3 regions of the Kineococcus endophyticus genome follow, and region 1 is predicted to be linked to each of the others. Evidence: riboswitches for the same ligand, from Rfam matches in the RefSeq annotation. Region 1 holds a riboswitch; each other region holds the start of a gene.
What was found. A riboswitch is a leader RNA that binds a small molecule or an ion and turns the genes downstream of it on or off. The one in region 1 is predicted to bind S-adenosylmethionine.
Positions count from the first base shown of each region.

Region 2: it holds a riboswitch for S-adenosylmethionine, as region 1 does, so the genes downstream of both, AB1207_RS15980 (acyl-CoA dehydrogenase family protein) here and AB1207_RS00255 (ABC transporter substrate-binding protein) in region 1, are expected to answer to the same signal.
Region 3: it holds a riboswitch for S-adenosylmethionine, as region 1 does, so the genes downstream of both, AB1207_RS14670 (putative leader peptide) here and AB1207_RS00255 (ABC transporter substrate-binding protein) in region 1, are expected to answer to the same signal.

Region 1 is NZ_JBFNQN010000001.1:57,113-64,250, reverse strand. Features, by position in the region: gene obgE (GTPase ObgE) at 1-289, opposite strand, end outside; gene rpmA (50S ribosomal protein L27) at 390-644, opposite strand; gene rplU (50S ribosomal protein L21) at 651-962, opposite strand; gene AB1207_RS00260 (Rne/Rng family ribonuclease) at 1,092-4,172, opposite strand; SAM riboswitch class I at 4,558-4,648, shown strand; gene AB1207_RS00255 (ABC transporter substrate-binding protein) at 4,888-6,264, shown strand; gene AB1207_RS00250 (carbohydrate ABC transporter permease) at 6,261-7,138, shown strand, end outside.
Region 2 is NZ_JBFNQN010000011.1:20,939-28,076, reverse strand. Features, by position in the region: gene AB1207_RS15985 (GNAT family N-acetyltransferase) at 1-83, shown strand, start outside; gene AB1207_RS15980 (acyl-CoA dehydrogenase family protein) at 176-1,438, opposite strand; SAM riboswitch class IV at 1,492-1,603, opposite strand; gene AB1207_RS15975 (AAA family ATPase) at 1,808-3,775, opposite strand; gene mshB (N-acetyl-1-D-myo-inositol-2-amino-2-deoxy-alpha-D-glucopyranoside deacetylase) at 3,955-5,022, opposite strand; gene typA (translational GTPase TypA) at 5,140-7,032, opposite strand.
Region 3 is NZ_JBFNQN010000009.1:232,472-239,609, forward strand. Features, by position in the region: gene AB1207_RS14655 (LLM class flavin-dependent oxidoreductase) at 1-142, shown strand, start outside; gene AB1207_RS14660 (NtaA/DmoA family FMN-dependent monooxygenase) at 139-1,470, shown strand; gene AB1207_RS14665 (ATP-grasp domain-containing protein) at 1,457-2,473, opposite strand; SAM riboswitch class I at 2,540-2,634, shown strand; gene AB1207_RS14670 (putative leader peptide) at 2,640-2,732, shown strand; gene AB1207_RS14675 (FAD/NAD(P)-binding protein) at 2,804-4,774, shown strand; gene AB1207_RS14680 (amino acid ABC transporter permease) at 4,771-5,742, shown strand; gene AB1207_RS14685 (amino acid ABC transporter ATP-binding protein) at 5,739-6,542, shown strand; gene AB1207_RS14690 (ABC transporter substrate-binding protein) at 6,627-7,138, shown strand, end outside.

The sequences.
Region 1 (7,138 bases):
TCGTGCCGTCCGGGACGCCGATGACGAGGTCGTCGCCCTCGGCCCCGTTGCGGTGGCTGCCCATGCCGAAGCGGCCGTCGGGCGCGCTGCGGTGCGGACGGCGGTGCAGGTCCAGCAGGGTCGTCACCTGCGGGTCGACCTCGAGGACGACGTCACCGCCGCGGCCCCCGTTGCCTCCGTCGGGCCCGCCGAGGGGCTTGAACTTCTCGCGGTGCACCGAGGCGCACCCGTTGCCGCCGTCACCGCCGGACGCGTGCAGCACGACGCGATCGACGAAGTGCGTCGACATGGTGTTCTTCTCCTCGAACTGGGGGGACCTGCGGGTGGAACGCACGAGGGGCGGACCGGATCACTCCGGTCCGCCCCTCGTGTTCACGACTGGTGCGTCGTCACTCGCCCGCGACGATGTTGACGACCTTGCGACCACGACGGGTGCCGAACTCGACGGCCCCCGGGATCAGCGCGAACAGCGTGTCGTCGCCGCCACGGCCCACACCCGCACCGGGGTGGAAGTGGGTGCCGCGCTGACGGACGAGGATCTCGCCCGCGCTGACGACCTGGCCGCCGAAGCGCTTCACACCGAGGCGCTGCGCGGCGGAGTCACGACCGTTGCGCGAGGAGCTCGCGCCCTTCTTGTGTGCCATCTGACGTCACGCCCCGATGCTGGTGATCTTGACGCGGGTGAGCTTCGCGCGGTGGCCCTGACGCTTGCGGTACCCGGTCTTGTTCTTGTACTTGAGGATGGTGATCTTGGGGCCCTTGGCCTCCTCGACCACCTCGGCGACGACCTTGACACCCGCGAGCGCCGAAGCGTCGTGAGTGACGGTCTCGCCGTCGACGAGGAGCAGGGGCTGCAGCTGCAGCGTCTCCCCGCTGGCCACGGGGACCCGGTCGATGGTCAGCACGTCGCCGACCGAGACCTTCTCCTGCCGGCCGCCGGCGCGGACGATGGCGTACACCACAACGAACCCGTTTCTCTCGTCAACAACTGGATCGCCACCGGACTGCTCACGCAGTCCGAGGCTCGCGCACGACGGCGCACCAAGGGGTAAGCGTACGGAACGCCTCCCCCCGGGGTCAAAACGGCGCGCTCACTCCCCCGCCGGCGGCGAGGCCGGCTCGGGAGCGGACGCGGAGTCGCCCGGCGCGGAGGTGTCCCGCTCCCTGCGACCGGCCGCGGCGACGGCCGCGATGGCGGCCAGGACGGCCGCGTCCTTGGCGGGCTCGTGCGCGGGCTCCTTGGCCTGCTCGCGCCCGGAGTCCTTCCCGGCGCCGCCGTCCGGACCCTCGGACTCGGCCCGGGGCGCGTCGTCGGCGGAGCGGTCGCGTCCGCGGCGGCGCCGGGACTTGCCGTTCCCGCTGCCGTTCCCGTTCCCGTTCCCGTTGCCGCCCCCACCGCCGTTCGAGGACGGTGCGGGCTGCGGTGCGGGGTTCGCGTCCGCGGCCGCGTCGAGCTCCTCGAGGACGGCGGCCAGGCCCTGACCGGTGCGCTTGCGGGTCATCTGGACGAGCCCGAGCGAGGTCACCTCCGCGACCTGGTGCTTGGTCCGGTCCCGGCCGAGGCACTCCACGAGGCGGCGCAGGACGAGGTCGCGGTTGGACTCCAGGACCATGTCGATGAAGTCGATGACGATGATCCCGCCGATGTCCCGCAGCCGCAGCTGCCGGACGATCTCCTCCGCGGCCTCGAGGTTGTTCCGCGTGACGGTCTCCTCGAGCGTCCCGCCGGCCCCGGTGAACTTCCCGGTGTTCACGTCGATGACGTGCATGGCCTCGGTCGGGTCGATGACGAGGGAACCGCCCGAGGGCAGCCAGACCTTGCGGCCCAGCGCCTTCTGCAGCTGCTCGTCGATCCGGAAGTGCTCGAAGACGTCCTGCGACCCCTCCCAGCGCTCCAGCCGCTCGGCCAGGTCCGGGGCGACGTCGGCGACGTAGCCGTGCACGGCCTCCCACGCCTGCTCGCCGGACACGACGACCTTCGTGAAGTCCTCGTTGAAGACGTCGCGCACGACGCGGACGGTGAGGTCCGGCTCGCCGTGCAGCAGCAGCGGGGCGTTCTTGCTCTGGGCCTTGGCCTGGATGGCCTCCCAGGTCGCCTGCAGGCGCTGGACGTCCGCGCGCAGCTCGTCCTCGTCCACGCCCTCGGCGGCCGTGCGGACGATGACGCCCGCCCCCGGCGGGACGACCTCCTTGAGGACCTTCTTCAGGCGCGCCCGCTCGGTGTCGGGCAGCTTGCGCGAGATGCCCGTCATGGACCCGCGCGGCACGTACACGAGGTACCGGCCGGGCAGCGACACCTGGCTCGTCAGCCGGGCCCCCTTGTGCCCGACCGGGTCCTTGGTGACCTGGACCAGCACGGGGTCGCCGGACTTCAGCGCGGCCTCGATCCGGCGCGGCTGGCCCTCGAGCCCCGCGGCGTCCCAGTTGACCTCGCCGGCGTACAGGACGGCGTTGCGCCCCTTGCCGACGTCGACGAAGGCGGCCTCCATGCTCGGCAGCACGTTCTGGACGCGGCCGAGGTACACGTTGCCGACCATCGACGTCTGCGCCTGCCGCGCCCCGTAGTGCTCGACGAGCACCTTGTCCTCGAGCACGCCGATCTGGGTGCGGTCGTCCTGCTGGCGCACGACCATCACGCGCTCGACGGCCTCGCGGCGGGCCAGGAACTCGGCCTCGGTGAGGATGGCGCGCTTGCGCCCGGCCTCTCGGCCCTCACGACGGCGCTGCTTCTTGGCCTCCAGACGGGTCGAGCCGCGCAGCGCGGTGACCTCGTCCTCGCCCGTGCCGCGGGGGCGACGCGGTTCGCGGACCCGGGTGACGGTGTTCGGCGGGTCGTCACCGGAGACGTCGTCCCCCTCGCCCGAACCACCACGACGGCGGCGGCGGCGACGACGCCGGGAGGAGCCGGACTGCTCCTCCCCGTCGTCCGGGCCGTCGGCGGAGTCGTCCTCGTCCTCGGACGCGTCCTCCGACGCGGTGTCCTCGGCGGCCTCGGCGCCGGGCTCGTCGTCCCGGTCGTCCCGGTCGTCCCGGTCGTCGCTGTCGCGGCCCCGGCTGCGGCGGCCCCGGCCACCGCGGCGACGTCGCCGGCGCGGTGCACCGCCGTCCTCGTCGCGGGTGTCCTCGTCGGACTCCTCGGACTCGTCGGAGTCCTCGCCGTCCTCGTTCTCGTCGTCGTCCGACTCGTCCTCGAGCTCGTCGCGCTCGTCGCGGCGCCCGCCGCGGGTCCGGCGCAGGTCGCGCAGGCTGTCGAGGACCTCGTCGTCGCGCGAGCGGCCCTCGGCCCCGTCGAGCGCGTCGGTGGAGTCGTCGGTGTCCACGGAGTCGTGGTCCTGACCGTGGTCCTGGTCGTCGGTGGCCCGGGCTCCGGGCGGGGGGCCGGCGGGCGCGGAGGCGCGGCGGCGGCGCGGCGGGGTCTCGGCGTCGGGCGCCTGGAAGAACAGGGCGGTGGCCCGGGCCGCGGCGTCGGCGGCCCGGTCGGCCGTCGGCTCGCCGGTGCCGCCGCGGCGGGCCCCGCGGGCGAACCCGGCGGCGCGCAGCAGGACGGGGTCGTCCATGAGGTCGGCCTGGTCCTCCTCGACCGCCTCGGCGGCGGGTGCCTCGGTGACCTCGGCGGGGACGTCGGCCGGCGCCTGGACGGGCGCCTCCTCGACGGGAGCGTCCTCGGCGGCCGCGACGGCGGGCGCCACCTCCGGCTCGGCGGGCACCTCGGCGGGTGCGCTGGCCGCCTTGCGGGCGCGGCGGCGGCGGGTGGGGGCAGGCGCCTCGGCGGCGGGCTCCTCCGGCGCGACGGCGGGCGTCTCGACGGCGGGCGTCTCGGCAGCGGGGGTCTCGGCGGCGGCGACCTCGGGGGCCGGCGCCTCGGGGGTCGCGACCTTGCGGGTGGCCCGGCGGGCGCGGCGGCGGGGCGCGGGCGTCTCGTCAGCGGCGGTCTCAACCGCCGTCTCGGTGGCCGTCTCGCTGACCGTCTCGGAGGGCGGTCCAGCAGGGGCGACGGGAGGCTCCTGCGGCGCCACGGGCGTCGCGTCGGGCTCGGTGCCGGCGACCGCGCCGGCGGCGTCGGTCGGCTCCAGGTGGGCCGGGGGGCCGGCGGGACGGCTGGCCGCCCGACGGCGGCGGGGCTTCGTCGTCCCGGCAGTCGCGGCTGCGTTCTCTTCAGGTGTGCTCGTCACGGGTGCTCCGCTTGGCCCGCAGCGTCCGCTCCACCGGTCGTCCCCGCGGACGCCCGGGCGTCCTCGTCGGAATCGCCGGGCGGGTCGACCCGCGCCCGACGGAAGTCCTGGTGCACCGGAGAGGTCGCGCGACGCGTGCTCCCCCCGGAGCCACCGGCGGTCGTCGTCCGGGGAGGGGCCGGGGCGCCTGCGAGGTCCTTCCACCAGACCGCGGCGCTGCCCGGGACCCACGCACCAGGCGACGGTCTCGACGGCGGACCGAGCGCCCGGTGTAGGGGAACGCACGGCCGTCCTCAGTGTCGCACAGCCCGCCCGGCGTGACCCTGCGCACTCGGGCACCTCGAAACGTTCCCGGAGGCCACGGCGGTCCGCTACGCTCGCCGCAACACCATCCAGAGTGGCCGAGAGACCTGGCTCGACGACGCCACAGCAACCACCGCGCGAGCGGCAGGTGCTCCCGCCAGGGGCGATGGAGGACTCGCAGTGGACAGCTGTACCCAGCTCACCCGGCGCTACCACGTCGACCTCGTGCGCACGGCCTCCATGGTCTGTCGCCCGGGCTCCCCGGCGTGCCGGGGGACGTCGCCCGCGGCCTGACCGGCCGCCGCCACCTCCCCCGGGGTCCTCGCACGACAGCACCCCCGCACCGCACGAGCGCGCCGTTCCGCGCGCACCCCCGACGGACCTCCCGTCCGCCTACCCCCGGAGCACAGCCATGTCCGCGCCCCGTCGCAGCCCCCTGTCCCCGTCCAGCTCCCGCCTCGTCGCCAGCCGCCGTCGCATCCTGTCCGGCGCCCTCGGCGTCGGCACCCTCGCCGCGACCGGCACGCTGGCCGCCTGCGGCGACGGGTCCGCGGCCTCGGGACTGGCCGCGGAGAAGGCCGTCGACCTCAAGGGCGCGACGCTCAAGCTCATGGTCAACCAGCCGCACGTGCTGGCCTTCACGGACCTGCTCGGCAAGAAGTTCGCCGACGAGTTCGGCGGCAAGCTCGAGGTCACGGCGATCCCCTACGACCAGCTGACGAGCAAGCAGATCCTCGACGTGCAGGGCGGCGACGGCGAGTTCGACGTCTTCGACTACTTCTACTTCGGTCTCGGTGAGCTGGTGAACGCCGACGCCCTCGTCGACCTCACCGAGTGGATCGGCGCCAACAGCGAGATCGGGACGGACGACTTCCTCCCGTCGATCTACGACCCCTACACGCTCATCGACGGCAAGCGCTACGGCCTGCCCTTCGACGGCGACACCCACGTCCTCTACTACAACGCCGAGGTGTTCGAGCAGTACGGCGTCGAGCCGCCCAAGACCTGGGACGAGTACGACGCGGCCGCGGAGAAGATCACGAAGGACTCCGGCGGCAAGGTCTACGGCGCGATCGTCGAGGGCCAGCAGGTCCCGATGATCCTGGGCTGCTCCTTCATCAACCGGCTCGCGGGCTACGGCGGCACGCTGGTGGACGCCGACGGCAAGCCGGCCTTCGCGGGCGAGGAGGGCCTCGCCGCCCTGCAGCACCTCATCGACGTCTCCCCCTCCGCGCTGCCGACGCCGCTGCAGACGGGCTTCGACCAGGCCAACTCGGCCTTCCTGTCCGGTCAGGGCGCCATGCTCGACACCTGGACCGACCTCGGCCTCAAGGCGCAGGACCCGTCGAGCTCCAAGATCGTCGACAAGTGGGGCGTCGTGACGCTGCCGGTCGGCGGGAAGAACACGACCCCGCGCACGGCCCTCGACGCGGGCTTCGGCCTCGGCGTCTCCAGCGCGTCCAAGCAGCAGGACAAGGCCGCGGCGTTCGTGGAGTGGGCGACGAACAAGGAGAACAACCTCCTGCTCGCTTCCACCGCCGGCTCGGGCATCGACCCGGCCCGCAAGTCGGTGCTCGACGCCGACTCGTACGCGAAGGCCGCCGGCAAGGCCACCGACGTCATCCGCGAGGGCCTGGACGGCACGCCGCTGGCGTGGCCGAGCCAGCAGGGCGCCCCCAAGGCGCTGCAGGACCTCGTCGACCAGCTGGCCCTGGCCATCCAGGGGCAGACGCAGCCGCAGGCCGCGCTCGACAAGGCCGCCGAGAGCTGGGAGAAGGAACTCGGATGACGCAGCTCGACGAACAGCGCGGGGAACGGACGCGGGCCGGGGTCCCGAGGCCCCGGCGCGGCTCCGGCGGCACACCGCGGGCGGTCCCGGGCCGGCACCGTCCGGGGCACGTCTCGACCTGGCTGGCGGCGCCCAGCCTGGCCGGGCTCGCCCTCATGCTCGTCTACCCCACGCTGTTCGTCGTCGCGCTGGCGGTGACGAAGTCGTCGCTGGCCCGGCCTCTGCAGCGGTTCACCGGCACGGACAACCTCGTGGACGCCTGGGAGTCCCTGGCCTTCGCCGGGTCCCTCGTCCGCTCCGTCGTGTTCGCCGTCGTCGCGGCCCTGGCGGCGACGCTCATCGGCGTCCTGCTGGCCCTCCTGCTGCACGCCCGGGGGACGCGCTTCGGCGTCGTCGGCACGATCCTGCTGCTGCCGCTGGTCACGCCGCCCGTCATGGTCGGGGTGGCGTGGAAGCTCATGCTGGCCCCCGTCGGCGGCGCCTTCGGCGGGTTGTTCTCCCTGCTGGGCTTCCCCGGCGCGAACCCCCTGGGTGACAGCGTCGGGGCGTTCAGCGCGCTCGTGGTCATGCACGTCTGGCAGTGGACCCCGCTCGTCACCCTGCTCGTGTTCGCGGCACTGCTCGGCGTTCCCGAGGAACTGCGCGAGGCGGCCGCGCTCGACGGCGCGGGGGCGTTCCGGTCGTTCACGAACGTCGTCTGGCCCGTGATCGCCCCGAACGTGTTCTCGGTCCTGCTGCTCGAACTCGTCATCGGCCTGAAGGTGTTCGACCTGGTGACGGTCGTGACGCAGGGCGGGCCGGGTGTCTCCACCATCGTCTCCAGCTTCGAGATCTTCAGGACGGGCATGCGCGGCAGCTACGAGATCGGCACGGC
Region 2 (7,138 bases), on a different contig from region 1:
ACGCGGCCGCGCGGGCGCTGTACGCGGGCGTCGGGTTCACCGTCCACCACGCCTACCACTACCGGGTCGCGCCGCAGCGCTGACGAGCGAACGGGATGTCTGCACGTCGGACCGGGAAAGCGCTCAGAAGACGCTTTTCGGGGCCCGGCGTGCAGACATCCCGTTCGCCACCGGACTACCGACCCGTCTCCTGCGACCGCACCGCCGCGGCGTCCACGGACGCGTGGGTGCCGATGTCCCAGACGAAGGGCGGCTCGGTGCCGTTGACCGACCAGTCCCCCACGATGCGCTGCTTGTAGACCACCGGGTTGTGCGAGGCGACCGTGCGTGCGTTGCGCCAGTGCCGGTCGAGGTCCTTGGCGCGGGACGTGCCGGACGCGCCGAGCGTGTTGAAGAGCAGCGTCGCGGCGCGCGGGACGGTCTCGGACAGGACGACCTGGGCCTGCGCCGTGCGGATCTCGGCCAGCACGTTGGCCTCGCGGTCGGCGTCCGTGCCGGGCAGGTGCGCGGTGTCGGCGGCCCCCTGGACGGCCTGCGCCGCAGCGCGGACGAGGGCGCGGGCCGTGAAGGCGGTCGCGGAGATCTCCCCCACGACCGACAGCACCTGGGCGTCGTTCCGGACGAGCGGGGCGAGGCCGTGGGTGTAGCTGCGGGTGCGGCCGCGCACCTGTGCGCCGGTGTCGCGCTCGACGGCGGCGGCGATGCCGGCGTGCACCGCGAGCAGGACGAGCTGGTAGAGCGCCGTCTGGTAGCGGAACCGGTCGGTGAACGGGGCGACGTCGGCGGCGTCCACCTCGACGTCGTCCAGGACGAGGGTGCCGGTGCCGGTGAGCTGCTGCCCGAACCCGTCCCAGTCGTCGGAGACGCTCGCGCCCTCGGCGTGGACCGGCACGAGGACGGTCACGGTCTCGAAGGAGCCGTCCGGGAGCTCGCGGCGGGCGGTGGCGTCGGTCCAGTCCGCGAAGATCGTGCCGGTCGTGTAGTACTTGCGGCCGCTGACGCTGGTGCGCCCGTCGCGGGTGGTCACGACCGTCTGCTGCCGGCCCGTGACGCCGTCCCCGACCTCGCTCCACGCGTTGCCGACGAGCTCACCGGCGACGACGCGCTCGACCCAGCGCGACCGGTACTCCCCCGCCGGCAGGCTCAGCACCTGCTCGACCCAGGCGATGTGCCCGCGGAACACCTGCGGCAGAGCGGAGTCCGCGGCCGCCAGGTCGACGAGGAGGTCGGCGAACTCGACGAGGTCCAGCCCCTCCCCGCCCTCGGCGACGGGCACCCGCAGCCGGCCGAACCCGGCCTCGAGGAGGTCGCGCACCTGCGCGCGCGGCAGCTCGTGGTCCTGCTCGCGGGCGACGACGCCCTCGGCGAACCGGGCGAAGAGCGGGGCGAAGCGCTCGGCGGCGGACTGGGTGGTGGCGGTCAGCGTGTCGCTGGTCAACGGGGTCTCCTCGGTCGCGGAGGGCCCGGGCGGGGGGCCGGCGGCGCGGGGACCGTTCGTCCTTACCCGTGCCGGAGCACCAGGGTCAGGTCGTCACCCGGGGCACCCCACGACGAGGAGGGTTGCCGGCCAGCGAGCCGGGGCTTCGCGCTGGCGCTCATGACCTGGGAGCAGGAAACCAGACCCTGCCGGTCCGGTTCAAGCGCACGGCCGAACGGGAGCGGTGCACCCCAGCCCCCCGGGGTGCCCCGCTCCCGTGCCCCACTCGCGACGACCGCCCCCCGGAGCTCAGCCCCCCGGCTCCGGTGCCGTCGCGAGGTCCTGCGTCGCGACCGGGACTCCCCTCCGGGTCCCGGTCGCGACGAGCCTTCAGATCCGCCGGTCGGCGGGGTCGCGCAGGTCGATGACCCGCTGCGGGGCAGCCGACGCGTGCTCGGCCTGCGCGGCCTGGAGCACGTCGGTGATCTCGTGGCCGATGAGCTCGTGGCGCTCCAGCAGCGCGTCGCGCAGCGCCTCGACGAGGTGGCGGTGGCGACCGAGCAGCTCGCGGACGGCCTCCTTCTGCTCGCGCAGCAGGTTCTCCACCAGGCGGCGGCCCTCGGAGTCGCCCAGGACGCGGGAGACGAGGTTGCCGTCGGCGAAGGCGCCCTGCTGGACGGCGGCGAAGGACACGAGCGTGCCCGCCATGCCCGCGGAGCCGACCATCTGGGCGGCGACCGACGTCGCCGACTGCAGGTCGCCGGCCGGACCGGTGGAGACGTCGCCGAAGAACAGCTCCTCGGCCACCTGCCCCCCGAAGGCGATCTTGATCATGCCGGCCAGCTCGGTGCGCGAGCGGGTGTAGACGTCCTCGGCGTCACCGTGGGCGAGCAGCCCGAGGGCGCTGGCGCGCTTGACGATCGTGAGGATCTCCAGGCGCCGCTGCGGCGCGACGAGCCACGCGACGGCGGCGTGCCCGGCCTCGTGGGTCGCGATGAGGCGCGCCTCGTGGTCGGTGTAGGCGACCGGCTGGCCGAGGCCGACCTCGGTGACGAGCCGGGCGTGCTCGACGTCGGCCCAGCTCATGCCGTCGCCGCCGCGGCGGACCGCGTTGACGAGGGCCTCGTCGAGCAGGTTCTCGATCATCACCGGCGAGTAGCCGTTGGTGATGCCGGCCAGGGCGTCGCGGCGCTCGGCCTCGTCGAGGGGCGCCTCGTGGGCCTTGCGGGCCAGGAAGTGGTCGACGAGCTGCCGGCGACCGGCCTTGTCCGGCAGACCGAAGGTCATGCGGCGGTCGAAGCGGCCGGGGCGCAGCAGCGCCGGGTCGAGGGCGTCGGCGCGGTTGGTCGCGGCGATGATCAGGACCTCGACGGGTTCGCCGACGGGACGCTGGAGCCGGCGGTCGGCGGGCAGGAACCGGTTCACCGTGTCGACGAACCAGCCGTGCAGGCGCTCGGACGTCGTGGGCTCGTCGAAGGACTGCATCTGCACGAGCAGCTCGTTGACGACGCCGCTGGCACCCTCGCTGGAGGCGAGCCGTTCGGTCTGCAGCGCAGCGTGTCCCGTCGCGGGAGCGGTACCCGGCAGGGACATGGGCAGGTTGGTGAGGCCACCGCAGCCCATGACGCTCGCGGTCGTGGCGGCGGTCATCGAGCTCATGCCGCCGCGGGCACCGGCGATCGCGTCGATCTCCTCGATGAACCCGATGGCGCCGCCCTCGCGGCGGGCGGCCTTGCGCAGGGCCTTGAAGTAGGAGCGCACCTTGCGGGCCGTCGCGCCGTACCACATGGACTGGAAGCTGGTCGCGGAGACGAAGAGGAACGGGACGCCCGCCTCGCGCGCCATGGCCTTGGCCATGTGCGTCTTGCCCGTGCCCGGCGAGCCCTCGAAGAGGAGGCCGCGGCGCGGACGGCCGCCCATGCGGCTGCGGAAGGTGCGCGAGCCGAGGAACAGGTCGAGGCTGCGCTCGACGTCCTCCTTGACGGGGTCCAGGCCCTTGACGTCGTCGAGGGAGACGTCGATCTGCTCGGGCCGGTACACGACGTGCGGCGAGCGCCCGGAGACGAGGGTCTGGCCGAGCATCAGCGCGATCATGAAGGCGAAGAAGACGCCGATCATGAGGTACAGGGGGTCGACGGCCGGCAGGTCCGGGACGAGGGACCCGCCGGTGGCCAGGCGGACGTCGAGGACGAGCAGCGCGGCGAGCACGACGAGCAGCAGCGTCCGGGTGCGGCGGCGGCGGTTGCGCTCGCGCAGCCGGCCGACGTCGGCGCTGTCGCGGCCGGCGCGGGGTGCGCCGTGACGGGCGGGCTGCTCGGACGTGCGCCGGGCGTCGGGGGCGCGCAGGACGTGGGCCACGGGCCGCTCCTCCTCGGATCACGCCCGGCGGGTTCCGGACGTGGGTCCAGCCAACCCCGGCCCCTCACGCACGGCCACCCACCGTGACGCGTTCGGACGATCGCGTTCACCCGCCCGGAGCAACGGAACGTGTCGAACCGATCACCCGGCGCACGACGCCGCGGTGTGCTAGCGCCGCGTCACTCCGCGGGGGCGACGCCGGCGAACAGGTCCGTCTCCCGACCGTCGGCGTCGAACGGCCCCGAGGCCACGCCGTGCCGCAGGCGGAAGTGCTCGGTCGGCCAGACCGGTTGCGGCACACCGTTGGACAGGCGCATGACGGGCACGTCGGCGTCGAGGTCGAGCTCGACCTGGGTGGCGTGGGCGCGCAGCGCGGCGAGCTTGGCGGGCAGCTGTCCCGTGCCGTCGACCACCGTCGTGACCTCCCCGTCGGGCACGACGACGCTCGGCAGCGTCCCGTCGGGGTCCCCGGCGCCCGCGGCCCCGGTCCCGGCGAGGGCGCGCAACGCCACCCGGACGGCCGACTCGGGCTGGACGATCTCGTAGACCTTCGCGACCTGCCACGGCACCGTCCCGTCGTGCTGGTCACCCGCCGCCAGCACCAGGGCGCGCACGGTGGCCTCGTGCACCCGGACGTGGTCGGGGTGGCCGTACCCGCCGCCCGGTTCGTAGGTGACGACGACCTGCGGACGCACCTCGCGCACGACGGCCGCGACCTGCGCGGCGACCTCGTCGGGGTCGGCCGCCGTGAGCGCCCGCGGGTCGACCTCCCCGCCGTCCACCGTCGTCGACGCGGCCTGCCCCGGCGCGAGCCAGACCATGCCCGAGTCCCGGTACCCCGAGCCGTCGGGACGCGTCAGGAAGCGGTGGTCGGTGACCCCGAGGGCCTCCATCGCCGTCGCCAGCTCGTGCGTGCGGTGCTCCCCCAGGGCGTCGGGGTCCAGGTGGGCGAGCTCGGCCGGGATGACCTCCCCCAGCTCCCCGCGGGTGGCCGTGAGCAGCGTGACGCTCGCTCCCGCCTCGGCGTAGCGCGCCATCGTCGCGCCGGTGCCGATCGTCTCGTCGTCCGGGTGCGCGTGGACGAGGAGGATGCGCCGGGGCTGGTCCAGGGCGTCCATCGCCGCGAGCGCCTCGGGGTCGAGCTCCCCCAGCGCGTCCTCGACGACGTCCGCCGCGATCTCCAGCGGGTCGCGCCCCGCCACCGCCGCCCCGGCGTCGTCGGGCCGTTCGGGAGGTGTCGTCGTCATGTCCCCATCCTGGCCCGGTAGCCCCCCGCCCGCGATCACACCCGCCGCGCCGCAGCCCCGAACGCGCAGAGCCCCGCGAGCACGGGGCTCGCGGGGCTCTGCGGAGGCGTCAGGGCGTCAGCTGCGCTTGGCCTTGGACGTGGCGCGAGCGCGCTGGGTCTGGTCCAGCTCGACCTTGCGGATGCGCACGGCCTCCGGCGTCACCTCGACGCACTCGTCCTCGCGGCAGAACTCCAGGCACTGCTCGAGGGACAGGTGGCGCGGCGGGATGAGGCGCTCGAACTCGTCGGACGTCGACGAGCGCATGTTGGTGAGCTTCTTCTCCTTGGTGATGTTGACGTCCATGTCGTCGGCGCGGGAGTTCTCCCCGACGATCATGCCCTCGTACACCTCGGAGGTGGGCTCGATGAACATCTGGCCGCGCTCCTGCAGGTTCGTCATCGCGAACGCAGTGGCGACACCGGCGCGGTCGGCGACGAGCGAGCCGGACTGGCGGGTGCGGATCTCGCCGGCCCAGTGGTCGTACTGCGCGAACAGCGCGTGCGCGATGCCGGTGCCGCGGGTGTCGGTGAGGAACTCGGTGCGGAAGCCGATGAGCCCGCGGGAGGGGACGTAGAACTCCATGCGCACCCAGCCGGTGCCGTGGTTCGTCATCGTCTCCATGCGGCCCTTGCGGGCGGCGAGGAGCTGGGTGATCGGCCCCAGGTACTCCTCGGGGGAGTCGATCGTCAGGTTCTCGAAGGGCTCGAGCGTCTTGCCGTTCTCGTCCTTGCGCAGGACGACCTGCGGCTTGCCGACGGTCAGCTCGTAGCCCTCGCGGCGCATCTGCTCGACGAGGATCGCCAGCGCCAGCTCACCGCGGCCCTGGACCTCCCAGGCGTCGGGGCGCTCGGTGGGCAGGACGCGGATGGACACGTTGCCGACGAGCTCGGACTCGAGGCGGTCCTTGACCAGGCGCGCGGTGACCTTCGAGCCCTTGACCCGGCCGGCCAGCGGCGAGGTGTTGGTGCCGATGACCATCGAGATGGCGGGCTCGTCGACGGTGATGAGCGGCAGCGGGCGCGGGTCCTCGGGGTCGGCGAGGGTCTCGCCGATGGTGATGCCCTCGATCCCGGCGACCGCGACGATGTCGCCGGGGCCGGCCTTCTCGCCGGGCACGCGGCTGACGGCCTCGGTGACGAGCAGCTCGGTGATGCGCACGCGCTCCATGGACCCGTCGTGCTTGCACCACGCGACGGTCTGGCCCTTGACGAGCTCACCGGAGAACACGCGCAGCAGCGCGAGGCGGCCGAGGAACGGGGAGGCGTCGAGGTTGGTGACGTGCGCCTGCAGCGGCGTCTCGGGGTCGTACGTCGGCGCCGGGATGGTGTCGAGGATCGTCTGGAACAGCGGGACGAGGTCCTCGGAGTCCGGCAGGCCGCCGTCCTCGGGCTGGGTCAGGGACGCACGGCCGTTCTTGGCCGAGGCGTAGACCACGGGGACCTCGAGCAGCTTGTCGGCGTCGATGCCCTCGACGTCGGCGGCCAGGTCGAGCAGGAGGTCGTACGTCTCCTCCACGACGGCGGCGATGCGCGCGTCGGGGCGGTCGACCTTGTTGACGAGGATGACGACGGGCATGCCGGCCGCGAGCGCCTTGCGCAGCACGAAGCGGGTCTGCGGCAGCGGGCCCTCGGAGGCGTCGACGAGCAGGACGACGCCGTCGACCATGGACAGGCCGCGCTCGACCTCACCACCGAAGTCGGCGTGGCCGGGGGTGTCGATGATGTTGATGGTCATGCCGCCCTCGGGAGCACCGGGGCCGGCGTACCGGACCGAGGTGTTCTTCGCGAGGATGGTGATGCCCTTCTCGCGCTCGAGGTCGCCGGAGTCCATGACGCGGTCGGCGACGTCGGAGCCCGCGCGGAACGCGCCGGACTGCCAGAGCATCGCGTCGACGAGCGTCGTCTTGCCGTGGTCGACGTGGGCGACGATCGCGACGTTGCGCAGGTCCTCGCGGGTGCTCAGGGGCATCAGGTTCTCGATCCGCTTCTCGTGGTCTGGTCGTCGGCTCCGCGACGGGCTCCACCCCGCTGCGCAGTCGAGAGCGCGGCCGGGCCGGGAGGGGTTGACACCACAG
Region 3 (7,138 bases), on a different contig from region 1:
GGTCCCGGCACTGCGCGCCGCCCGCGTCCTGCGGCCCCCCCTGCCGGGCGCCACGTTGCGCAGCACCCTCGGGCTCGAACGCCCCGCCAACCGGTACGCCACCGGCCCCGCCCTCGTGACCACCGGAGGAGACCCCCGATGACCACCCCGTCCAGCGGCGACCTGCGCTTCCCCGACGCCGTCGTCCACTTCGGCGTCTTCTTCCAGGGCGTGAACCACAGCACGATCTGGTCCGACCCCCGCAGCGGGTCGCAGATGGCGCACTCCACGTTCGTCCAGCTGGTCCGCACCGCCGAACGCGGGTTGTTCGACGCGTTCTTCCTCGGCGAGGGCCTGCGGCTGCGCGAGCAGCGGGGGAGGATCCACGACCTCGACGTCGTCGGCCGTCCCGACGCCCTCACCGAGCTGGCGACCCTCGCCGGCCTGACGACGCACATCGGCCTCGTGGCGACGCAGAACACGACGTACAACGACCCCGCGGACCTGGCCCGCAGGCTCGCCTCGCTCGACGTCCTCTCCGGCGGACGGGCCGCGTGGAACGTGGTGACGACCGACAACGCCTGGACCGGGGAGAACTTCCGCCGCGGTGGGCACCTCGACCACGCCGACCGCTACGAGCGCGCCGAACGCTTCGTCCGCACGGCGCAACGGGTCTGGGACAGCTGGGACGGCGAGCGGTACACCCCGGTCGAGGTGCGGGACGGGTTCTTCGACGTCGAGTTCACCCCGACCGTCCCGCGGAGCCCGCAGCAGCACCCGGTCCTGTTCCAGGCGGGCGACTCACCGGCCGGACGCGACTTCGCGACGCGCACGGCGGACGTCGTCTTCTCCCGGCACGGCACGGACCACGCCGACGCCCTCGCGTTCGCCGACGACATCCGCCGGCGGACCGTCGCGGCCGGTCGTCCCGAGGGCGACGTCCTCGTGCTGCCCGGCACGCAGATCGTCGTGGCCGACAACGAGGCGGAGGTGGAGGAGAAGGCGCGCTGGGTCCTGGAGCAGCAGGTGACCCCGGCCACCGCGCTGTCCCTCGTGGGCCAGGTCTGGGGCGAGGACCTCTCGCACCTCGACCCGGACGGACCGCTGCCCGCGCACGACCCCGTCATCTCCGTCGTGGACGGCACCCGCGGCGCGCACCGGACCGGCGCCGACGCCGTGGCGCTGGCCCAGCGGTGGCGCGCCGAGGCCGAGGAGGGCAAGTTCTCGCTGCGCGAACTCGTGCTCCACCACTCCTCCGAGCGGGGTTTCGCCGGCACGGCCTCCCAGCTGGCGGACGACCTCACGCACTGGGTGCGCACGGGCGCCAGCGACGGGTTCAACATCACGCCGTACCTGGTGCCCAGCGGCCTGGACGACGTCGTCGACCAGCTCGTGCCCGCGCTGCAGGACCGCGGCGCCTACCCGACGGAGTACGTCGGGACGACGTTGCGCGAGCACCTGGGCCTGCGGGCTCCCCTCACCCGTCGCTGACCGCCGCCGCCGGGCGGTGCAGCACCTCGGCGCGCAGCAGGTCACCGAGGTGGCGGGCGATCGCCCCGGGGGCCGACTCCGGGGCGACCGCCTCCACCGCGGGGTTGTAGTTCGTGTTGGTGTTGACGTCGTAGACCACGGTGCGCCCGTCGACGGTCTCGGCGAACTCGACCCCGGCGATCTCCAGCCCCGCGGCGCGCAGCAGCTCGGCGCACCGGCGGACCACCGGGGTGTCGGCGGTCACCTCGGGCCGCAGGGCGAAGGGTTCCACCCCCGGGCCCGGGACCTCGCACGCGTCGGCCGGGCACAGCTCGAAGCTCCCGGCCGAGGTGTCGACGCGGACCGCGTAGACGAACCGGCCGCCGACGAACTCGGCGCGCGTGACGAACGGATCGGCGGTCCGCAGGAACTCCTGCAGCAGCGTGACGCCGTCGACGGGTTCCTCGAACTCCGGCGAGGCGACGTGCGCCTCGAACTCCTCGTGGGAGTCGAACCGCCGCACCCCCAGCCCCTTGCCCCCCTGGTTGTGCTTGGTGATGAACGGGACGGGCAGCTCCCGCGCCCGGCGCACCAGGTCGTCTCGCCCGAACACCGCGAGCGTGCGCGGGACGTCGATCCCGTTGCGCCGCAGCAGCGCGTGCTGACGGACCTTGCTCACCTCGAGCTCGACCACGGGCGAACCACCCACGACGCGACGTCCCCAGCCCTCGAGCCACGCCAGGACGGACCGCGTGTACTCCTTCGCGTGCACGTGCCCGCGCGTGTGCGACGACGCGCTCAGGCGCGACCAGTAGACCCCGGCCGCGGGTTCGGCGTCGAGGTCGACGGAACCCTCCGTGAGCAGCACCTCCTGGAAGGGGACGCCCTCGGCCCGGAACGCCGCCTCGAACGGCGCGAACCAGTCCGGGTTCTCGTGCAGGACGTGGACCCGGGGTTCTCCACCGGGCTCGAGCGACCAGCTCGCGCGGGTGGCGGCCTGCGGGTGGGTGGTCTCGCTGGTCATCGGGTTCCTCCGGTCGGGTTCCGGGCGGGGTTTGCCGTCCGGGGCCTGCGTGGGATAGTTTCGCACCGTCCATCCAGAGCGGCCGAGAGACCTGGCTCGTCGACGCCGCAGCAACCCCCTGAGCGATCAGGCGCGGGTGCTTCCGCCAGGACCGATGGGAGTCACCGTGACCGCACGCACCGCCGCCCGGCCCCCGCTCGTCCGCCGCCGGCACGTGGACCTCTGCCGTCTGAGCTCGGCGGTGTGCCCGGGGCGCTGAGCCCCCCGTCCGTCGCGGCTGCGCCCGCGGACGCCACCTCGTGCCCTGCGGCACCTCCCCGGGGAGCCCCCGTGTCCCGTCCCACCCGTGTCGGCATCGTCGGTGCCGGACCCCGCGTTCTCGTCCTGCTGCAACGCCTCTCCGCCCACGCCCACCACGCCGCCCGGGAGCTCGAGGTCCACGTCGTGGACCCCTTCGACTCCGGCGCCGGCCGCGTCTGGCGCCGGGTCCAGGACCCGCTGCTGTGGATGAACTCCCGCGCCGCCGACATCAGCGTCCTGCCGGACGCGTCCGTCACCGGCCTCACCCCGCCCGTCCTGCGCGGTCCCTCCCTCGCCGAGTGGGTCGCGGAGCACCGCGCCGACCTGCTCCGCGAGGCGGCGGGGAACCACGCGGCGCAGGCGGAGCTCCTGGACCACGGTCCGGCCTCCTTCACCTCCCGGCGCCTGGCCAGCCGGTACTTCGCCGACGCCTGGGACCGCACGGTGTCCGCCCTCCCGGCGGGGGTCCGGGTGCACCGGCACCACCGGACGGTGCTGGACCTCACCGACGACCCCGTCGACGGCGGCCAGGTGCTGCACCTGGACGGCGGACCCAGCACCGACGGGACCGGCGCGGACGAGACCCTCCCGGTGGACGTGGTGCTCCTCGCCCAGGGACACCTCGACGTCCGCCCGGGCCCCCGGGAACGCCGCACGGCCGGTTTCGCCCGGGCGCACGGCCTGGCCTACGTCCGTCCCGGGTACACGAGCGAACAGGACCTGGACGTGCTGGCCCCCGGCGCGGACGTCGTCGTGGTGGGCATGGGCCTGGCCTTCGTCGACCTCGTGGTGCGCCTCACCGAGGGCCGCGGTGGACGGTTCGAGGAGCGGGCGGACGGCGGGCTGGACTACCGGCCCGGTGGCCGCGAACCGCGGTTGCACGTCGGGTCCCGGCGCGGGGTCCCCTACCGCTCCAAGATCGACTACCCCGTCCCGGCCGACCTCGGGCTCCCCCGGTACTACTCGGCGCGCACGGTGGACGCGGTCCACGGGAACGGCCTGCTGGACCTGCGCGCGGACCTCTGGCCGCTCATCGCACGCGAGATGGCGGGCGCCCACTACCGCGAGCTCTTCCGTTCCCACCCGGGCCGGACGACCGTTCCGGCCGCGGAGTTCGACGAGGCGTTCGGCCGGGCGGCGTGGGGTTCGGCCGAGCTCGACGAGTTCGTGGGGCGCGCCGTGCCGGACCCCGCGGACCGGTTCGACCTCGCGGACCTCGACCGCCCCCTCGACGGGTGGTGGGGGACGTCCGCCGAGGAGGTGCACGCCCGCGTCCTGGCGCACGTCGAGGGCGACCGGGCGCGGCGCAGCGACCCCCGGTCCTCCCCCGACGCCGCGGTGCTGGCGGCCGTCCTGTCCGCCTACGTCGTCACCGCCGGCCTGCACGCGGCGGGCCGCCTGAACGCCCGGTCGACGGCCGTCGACCTCGACGGCTGGTGGCACGGGTTCTTCAGCTACGTCGCCAGCGGCCCTCCGCCGCAACGGCTCCGCCAGCTCGCGGCCCTGGCCCGCGCCGGCGTGGTCCGGTTCCTCGGGGCCGACGTCCACGTCGAGGCGGACCCGACCCCGGGGGTCGCCGCCTTCACGGCGGGTTCGGGCAGCGGCCCGCACGAGGTCCGCGCTCAGGGACTCGTCGAGGCCCGCCTGCCCGTGCCCGACCTCGAGTGGACGTCCGACGTCCTGCTGGGCCGGCTGCGCGACCGCGGCGAGGTCCGGGCCCACGAGATCGTCGACGACGGGTCGCGGTGGTCCAACGGCCGCCTCGTCGTGGACGCCACGGCCCGCCTCGTGGGTCGCGACGGGAAAGCCCACCCGCGGCGGTTCGCCACCGGCGCGTGGGTCTCCGGCGAGGCCTCGGCCGCCGCGTTCGCCCGCCCCGGCACCGACGCGGAACTGTTCCGCCGCGCCGACCGGCTCGCGGCCGAGCTCCTGCGGGCCGCCTCCGCGTCCTCCGGTCCGTCACCCGTTCCGCTGTCCACCCCGCAGGGAGACCGTCGATGAGCGACACCACCCGCACCGTCCCGGACGTCACCGCCGCCCCGGTGGTTCCGCGGTCCGCCCCCGCCCGACCGCTCACGGTGCTGCCGGCCCGCCACCCGTGGCGCTGGGTGGCCACGGCCGTCGTCGCGGTGCTCGCCGCGATGGCCGTCAACGCCCTCGTCACCAACCCCGCGTGGGAGTGGCCGACCGTCGGGCAGTTCCTCTTCTCGGCCACGATCCTGGAGTCGATGTGGCTCACGGTCCGGCTGACCCTCGTGGGCACCGCGATCGGCCTGGTCCTCGGCACCGTCCTGGCGCTCATGCGGATGTCGCACAACCCGCTGCTGAAGGCCGTCAGCTTCACCTACACCAGCGTCTTCCGCTCGGTCCCGCTGATCCTGCAGCTGCTGTTCTGGTACAACCTGGCGATCCTGTACGAGGTCATCGGGTTCGGCGTCCCGTTCGGCCCGCAGTTCTGGACGTTCCCGACCCAGAGCCTCATCGGGCCCCTGACGGCGGCGTTCCTCGGGCTCGGTCTGCACCAGGCCGCGTACTTCGCCGAGATCGTGCGGTCGGGTTTCCTCGCCGTCGACCCCGGCCAGCGGGAGGCGGCCGCGGCGCTGGGGATCCCCCAGGCCCGGCAGTTCTGGCGGATCCAGTTGCCGCAGGCGCTGCGCATCATCGTCCCGACCACCGGGAACGAGGTCATCGGCCTGCTCAAGGGGACCTCGGTCGTCTACGTCATGGCGCTGCCGGAGCTCTTCTACCAGGTGCAGGTCGTCTACAACCGCACCGGCCGGGTCATCCCGCTGCTGCTGGTCGCGGCCGTCTGGTACACGGTCCTCACCACCGTCCTGTCGGTGCTGCAGTGGCTCGTCGAACGCCACTACGGCCGGGGCAGTTCCCGCGCCGGCACCCCGCTGCCGTTCCTGACCCTCCTCCGCACCGCGCGTGCGGGCCGCGCCCGACGCCACGGAGATGCCCGATGAGCCCCACGCTCGCCACGACGCCGGGCCCTGCCGCCACGGCCGCGCCCGTCGTGCACCTCGCCGGTGTCCACAAGAGGTTCGGGGCGCTGGAGGTCCTGCGCGGGATCGACCTGTCCGTCGCCGCCGGCACGGTCACCGTGGTGCTCGGCGCGTCCGGTTCGGGCAAGTCGACGTTACTGCGGACCATCAACCACCTCGAGAAGGTCGACGCGGGCCTGGTCGAGGTGAACGGCGACCTCATCGGCTACCGGCGGGCGGGCCGGCACCTGCGCGAACTGCACGAGCGGGAGGTCCTGCGCCAGCGCTCCCGCATCGGCTTCGTGTTCCAGCACTTCAACCTGTTCCCGCACCTCACCGTCCTCGAGAACGTCGTCGAGGCCCCCGTCTCAGCGCAGAGGCGCCGACGGACCGAGGTGGAGGTGGAGGCGCGGGCGCTGCTGGAACGGGTCGGCCTGCTGGACAAGGCCGACGAGTACCCCCGCCGGCTGTCCGGTGGTCAGCAGCAGCGGGTCGCGATCGCCCGCGCGCTCGCCCTGCGCCCCTCGCTCGTCCTCTTCGACGAACCCACCTCCGCCCTGGACCCCGAACTCGTCGGGGAGGTGCTGGACGTCATCCGCGACCTGGCCGCCGCCGGGACGACGATGGTCGTCGTCACCCACGAGATCGGTTTCGCCCGCGAGGTGGCCGACCGCGTGCTCTTCCTGCACGAGGGCGTCGTCCTGGAGGAGGGCAGTCCCGCCGAGGTGTTCGACCACCCCCGGCACGACCGCACCCGGGCGTTCCTGGCCAAGGTGCTCTGACCCACGCACCGTCCCACCGGTCCGGCGCCCGCCGGACCGCCCTGCCGGCCTGCCCACCGGGCGGCCTGACCCGAGGAGAACACCGTGATCAGCCGTCGTACCTGGCTCCTGTCGCTGGCCGCCACCCCGCTGGCCGTGTCCGCGTGCGCCACCGGCACCGCCGACCCCGCCGCCGCACCCGCGGCCGCACCGTCGGGCGCGGCCGGGGGCGTCGACACCAGCCCCGCCCAGACGGGACGGGTGACCGCCCAGGCCGTCCCGGAGATCGCGGCCACGGTGCCCCAGGCGGTCCGGGACCGTGGGACCCTCGTCATCGGCACGACCGGCAACGGGGCCCCTCCGCTGAGCTTCAAGGCGGACGACGACAAGACCGTCATCGGGATCGAACCCGACATCGCCCTGCTCGTCGCCGGGGTGCTCGGGCTGGAGCCCGACGTGCGGGCGACCAGCTGGGAGAACCTCTTCCTCTCGGTCGACTCCGGCCAGTTCGACGTGGGGTTCTCCAACATCACCGTCACCGAGGAGCGCAAGGAGAAGTACGACTTCGCCTCCTACCGCGTCGACACGCTGGCGTGGGAGGTCGCGAAGGACTCCGA